2 regions of the Priestia sp. SB1 genome follow, and region 1 is predicted to be linked to the other one. Evidence: riboswitches for the same ligand, from Rfam matches in the RefSeq annotation. Region 1 holds a riboswitch; the other holds the start of a gene.
What was found. A riboswitch is a leader RNA that binds a small molecule or an ion and turns the genes downstream of it on or off. The one in region 1 is predicted to bind S-adenosylmethionine.
Positions count from the first base shown of each region.

Region 2: linked by a shared signal. The riboswitch ahead of WKH56_RS17540 (Na+/H+ antiporter NhaC family protein) and the one ahead of WKH56_RS24275 (phosphoadenylyl-sulfate reductase) in region 1 are both predicted to bind S-adenosylmethionine.

Region 1 covers NZ_JBBJSS010000007.1:7,110-10,169, forward strand. Annotated here, with positions in the region: gene sat (sulfate adenylyltransferase) at 1-127, opposite strand, end outside; gene WKH56_RS24270 (inorganic phosphate transporter) at 180-1,259, opposite strand; gene WKH56_RS24275 (phosphoadenylyl-sulfate reductase) at 1,279-1,992, opposite strand; SAM riboswitch class I at 2,246-2,348, opposite strand; gene cdaS (sporulation-specific diadenylate cyclase CdaS) at 2,661-3,060, shown strand, end outside.
Region 2 covers NZ_JBBJSS010000004.1:468,437-471,496, forward strand. Annotated here, with positions in the region: gene WKH56_RS17535 (hypothetical protein) at 2-130, shown strand; gene WKH56_RS17540 (Na+/H+ antiporter NhaC family protein) at 170-1,480, opposite strand; SAM riboswitch class I at 1,566-1,672, opposite strand; gene WKH56_RS17545 (ABC transporter permease) at 1,774-2,541, opposite strand; gene WKH56_RS17550 (ABC transporter ATP-binding protein) at 2,534-3,060, opposite strand, start outside.

The sequences.
Region 1 (3,060 bases):
TTCCAATTAGTTCTAAATCGCTTAGAGCCATGTTGTCTACTTCAATTTCTTTTGTTAGTGACGTGTAGTCATATGTTGGTTGATATAAATTAATTAATTCTCCACCGTGTGCTTGAATTGTTGTCATTTTGTAAAATCCTCCTTAAGTAATTAACACAATATAATAAAAAGTACTTGAATCACGCAGTCATTTTTTCTTTTTCCGACTGCAGGCTTGCTCTTTTTCTTCTAGTCGTTCTAGCTAAGCTTAGAATACCTCCTGTAGCAATACATCCACTAGCTAGCACCACAAATGAATATAAGTCGCTTTCAAGTACTAATTTCACAAGAACATATGAGATTACGAGTGAAAATACAGGGGATACCACCCAAACCTTTAACATTTGAATGACCACTTCGCGCTGTTCTTTCGTAAATCCCGTTTTCGCTGCGCCTATTCCAATAATAGAAGACGTAGTGACCTGTGTAAGCGGTACTGGCAAACCAAACAGTGAAGCGACTGTAACAAGAGAAGCACCAGTACCCGAGATAATGCAGCCTTCTCCTACAGAATAGCGAGTAATTTTTTTTCCGTTTGTTTCAATAACTCGGCCTCCTAGTAAAAGAGCTCCGAGCGCCACCGCCAATCCTCCTGCTATGACACCCGTTGTAGCATCCATTAATCCAGCTCCTACTAGAGGACCGACAGCATTTGCCACATTGTTCATTCCAGCTGAGAAGGCTTCAAAGAATCCCGTTGCAATAACTAAAATCGTTAAAACTCTTTTCCACTTTCCCTCTGCTTCTTTTTTATGCGCTCTGCGCTTTATCACTTTCCCAATCAAAAAAGCAATAACAAATGAAACTAGCGGAACAATAATCCAAAAAGACATCACAATTAAAAGTTTTTCTACATACAGAGATTGATAAGCTACCCCTACTCCAACAACTGAGCCAACTGTTACTTCACTTGTTGATAGAGGGATACCAATCAAATTCGCGAAAAAGAGTGACAGCGTTGCAGCAGCCAGAATGATAATAACTAATTCTACTGACAGCAGTTTTTCAGGTATGATACCTGAACTGATGGTTTTTACCACCTCACCGCCTCCGGTAACAGCTCCGAGCACAATTCCTACAGCACAGATGAACAGGGCCACTCTTCGCTTTTTAATTGCACCGGAGCCGTATGAAACGCCCATAGCAGCTGCTGCACCGCTTGCCCCAATATTCATTGCAAAAAAAAGCGCAATGATAAAGGCAACATATAAAAGCATCATTTATTCAGCTCTTTCGTATTTAAGATTCGTGTAATCCGCACTCCACTTTTTGTGTACCTGCCCATCTTCCTGAACGTAAATCGTCTACATTATAGGCAGGTGCGGTACAGGGCTCACAGCCGATACTTGGGTAGCCTTGATCATGAAGTTTGTTGTATGGCAAATCATGCTTATACACATAACGCCAAATTTCTTTCCATGACCAATGAATTAACGGACAAACTTTCACCTTCTTGAATTTCTCATCTTTATTAAAATAATTCGTGTTGGCACGAGACTCAGACTGCTCGCGTCTCAAACCAGAAATCCACGCATCATAAGGAGCAAGGGATTCTCTTAGGGGAATGATTTTTCGAATTTGACAGCATAGGTTAGGCTGACTCTTCCAAAGCTCATCTCCATGTTTTTCAGCTTGTTCTGCAAGAGTTAAATCCGGCTTTTTCATATGAATACGTAAATCAGGGAAGCGTTCTTTAATTGCATCAATCACTTCATATGTTTCTTTAAAATGAACCCCTGTATCTAAAAAGACAATTTCAGCATCTTTTTTCACTTTTGAAATTAAATCAATTAACACGATTCCTTCGATCCCAAAGCTTGACGCATAAATAATTGAATCTCCGTAGGTATCATACGCCCACTGCAATGCTGAAAGGGCTCCTTTTGTTTCATCTTTACTGTCGAACTCTGGAAATGTATCGCTCCAGTTTTCGTACGTATATAAGTCTGCCATTTTCTCCACTCCAATTCTTAGTTATCCGCGTTATCCAATAAAAAAAGACGGTTTTACCCACTAGAATTGGATAAAACCGCCTCTAGTGTGTCTAGTCAGCGAAACTATTTAATTCTTACTTTGCTTCGGCGTGTTCAAAGGTTTGTTTTAAGTCGGGGTTTATAGTCATCGTTGTCCCTCCTCAAAATATCTCTTGCGCTATATCAAAATAAAAAGTCTTCCGTATTGAAAGACTGGGTAGGCAATAATTTTCACCTTATCTTTCAAAATGATACACACTTTGCTGGAATTAGCACCTTGCTAAGCAGGTTGCCGGGGTTCAGCGGGCCAGATCCCTCCACCACTCTTGATAAGCATTTTTTAAAAATTTTAGCATATTTAGAATATTTGTCAACATTAAAAATTATATATCCGATAAGAAAACTATACTTTAAATTCACAGAAATATCTATACTTTTATTTAAAACAACATATGTAAATTTAACCCAAATGTGAACATATCAGTTTGTAAAACGCTTTCTTTCCCCCCGACTTTTTATGTTCTCTTGCTAAATAAAATGCAAAATCTCTCTATAAAATTAATAACGGATTTATGAGCTTTACGGATAATTCACTCACATTAGCACACATTACAGATAACACTGACTGACAGATAGGAGCTATATAAGATGGAGAGACAACCCTTTCAATTAGACGATACAATTAAAAATAATGTGCGAACATATTTACAGCAGATTTCAACTGAAGCCTCTAATTTAATTAAACATTTAGACACGAGTGATCATTGTATTTTATGTGATTTTGAGGAGATGAGAAGGTTATTTCAAGATGTTCAAGCTACGGCCGCCTCTTATTACTTGCGTCATTACTTATCGCCTTATACATTTGAATACGCTGCTCTGTCCCTAGCTATTCATAACCTCTCTGAGAAACGTCACGGCGCTTTAATTGTCATTGAACGGGAACAAAATGTTGATCCTCTTATTCAAAAAGGAATGCCTATTCAAGCTCCTGTCAGCGCTACGCTAGTTGAGACACTGTTCTATCCAGGGACACCCTTACATGACG
Region 2 (3,060 bases), on a different contig from region 1:
CATGGGTATTTTATTATTCATTTTATTATGCGGAATTGAAATCGGAGGAGCGGCTTATGCACTTAAACAAAATGAGACACTTTGGAAGGAGCTAGATGAAAAAAAGCAGACTGATTTTTTCAAACAGTAAAAAACCCTTAAAAAGAATGTTCTTTTTAAGGGTTTGATATTACGCAGCTTCTTTAGATGATTTTGATTTTTTATTTAAACGAGGAAAGCCAATTACAATTGCAATGATACCGCAAACCGCTGTTAACATTGGATAGAATGTAAATGGAATAACCTCAATCGGTGAAACTTTAGCAAATCCTGCTGCTAGAAGCATTTGTGCACCGTAAGGGATAAGCCCTTGAACGCTGCATGAAAACAAGTCGAGCAGACTGGCTGATTTACGATTGTCAATTGAATACTTATCAGAGATTTCTTTCGCTAACGGACCTGCTGTAATAATTGAAATCGTGTTATTAGCCGTGGCTAAATTGGTTAAACTTACTAATCCCGCGATACTGAATTCTCCGCCTTTTTTTGTTTGAATGCGTCGTGTTAATAGGTTCAATAAGAACTGAATACCGCCGTTATAGCGAATGAGTTCAACCATTCCGCCAATTAAAAGAGATAAAATAATTAATTCCGACATTCCGCCAATACCTTCTGTCACAGTTTTAGCAAGAGAAGAAAGCGTGTAGCTTCCGTCAGCTAATCCAATTACGCCGGCTAATACAATTCCTCCGGTTAAAATGCTTAATACGTTTGCACCAAATATGGCAGCAACGAGTACGCCGACATAAGGCAAGATTTTAAACCAGCTAAAATCTTTAATTTCTACTGATGACGTATTGCCTAGCGTCATTACAAGTAATAAAATCACTGTAACAATCGCTGCAGGAAGGACAATGAAAAAGTTTACTTTTAATTTATCTGACATATTTGTTTTTTGCGTACGAACTGCCGCAATGGTCGTATCAGAGATTACGGATAAATTATCTCCAAACATTGCACCACCAACAACAGCAGCAATTGCCAATGTAATGGATACATGCGCCTGCTCACTGATTCCTACAGCGATAGGCCCTAACGCAGCGATCGTTCCCATTGACGTTCCCATCGAAATTGAAATGAATGCGCCAATAACAAAGATTCCGACTACCACTAAGCTTTGCGGAAGCACAGACAGAGCTAAGTTTACCGTTGAATCAACAGCTCCCATGCCTTTAGCGACTTCTGAAAAAGCACCTGCTAAAATAAAAATAAGTACCATAATAATGATATCAGGATGCCCTGCTCCTTTAGCAAAGCGTTCCACTTTTACATTAAGTGAATCTTTGCGGTTCATAGCCAGCGCCACAATGGCTGCAATGATAATAGCTACTAATACAGGCAGCTTATAAAAATCTCCCGTTATAATTCCTGATCCGACAAACAGGACTAAAAAGACGCCCAGCGGTAACAGCGCCCAGCCGTTTCCTTTTTGTTGTTCCATTCTTAACACCTCTTGTTTACGTAATAAAAAAAGACCTCTTCTTATTGATAAGAAGAGGTCTCTTATTTGTATCATAAGATTACCCTTCTCATCTTCCAAACGAAACATCGTCTGCTGGATTTGGCACCGCACTGCGTACAGCCAGTTGCCGAGACATCGTAGGGCCAGTCCCTCCGTCTCTCTTGATAAGAAGTTTGTAGTTGTTTTAAAAATAGTCTTTCACTACTGTAATCTCTTTTTATTTAATTGTCAAATGCTATTTTAGAAAAATATATAGTGTGAAAATTCTCACATCAATTAGCTACGTCACGTTTTAAAAACGCCACCCATGCTACGCCCATAAAGAAGACAAAGTGTGCAACTAAGATGAAGATTGAAAATGGAATTGTCATTCCGTCAAACATCGTCTTCATTCCGTCCATATACTGCACAAAGTTTGTGTTGGCGAACAGTAAAAATTTCCCCCACCATAGACCAAACTGTGATACTATCCCAGTTACTGCTTTCGCCCCAATACTTACGACAATAGCTAGACTTGAAGCAAGCGCGCTGTTTCTAAATAAAGACGACAGCATGAATGCGAACGTCATCATCATAAACGTTTCCATATACGCGCTGTCATACGTAAGCGTAATGTTTTTAAGCAGCTGCGCATCTCCTTCTAGACTGGCAAATCCAAAGAACAATGCTCCCCATACAAACGAAAAAAGCAAATAGCTCAGCAAATAATACAAGCTAATTAAAATGAGCGTTATGTACTTGGACGTTAAAATCGTTGAACGTCTAGCAGGGCGAATTAAAAGAAGCTTAATGGTACCCGCTTCAAACTCTTTTGCAACCATTGATCCTCCAACAGCAAGCGCGAAAAATTGAACGAGGATCAGCATGCCTGCACTAAATGACAGGAAATTCAATATGTTGTCTTCCGTTCCTGCGCTGTTTGCTACTTTCTTCATTAAAAGAGCCATACAAAGAGTTAAGATGCCGATTGTAATAAACGTGACTTTTGTACTTCTTTTGTAAAACCATTTCATATGTTCATTTTGAATTAACTTAAGCATGGTGCTCTCCCTCCGTAACGGACATAAACGAATCTTCAAGCGTCTCATAAACAGGAGTGATTCGGTAGACTAAAATATCGCTGTCCACTAATTTTCTATTCACAGCTGGAATTTGTTCTTTCATAATCACTACATCAATACTATCGGATTTTATTGTTACTTGGAATTCTTGAGATAAAAGATCCGCTGCTTGTTGCACGTCAGATACTTCAAATTCTACATACATCCCTTGATCTTGACGATTTGGAGATAGATCTTGAACAGCTTTTAACTCGCCGTTTTGAATAATACCAACGCGGTCACATAATGCTTCCACTTCTTTTAATAAGTGGCTCGCGATTAAAATTGAAATACCTTCTTCCCTGCAGAGGGTTTGTAAATATGTACGAAATTCTCTCATTCCCGCTGGGTCTAGACCATTTGTTGGTTCGTCTAGTAAAAGCAATGCAGGCTTATGTAAAATAGCTTGAGCTACTCCTAAACGCTGTCTCATCCCAAGGGAATACGTCTTCACTTTTG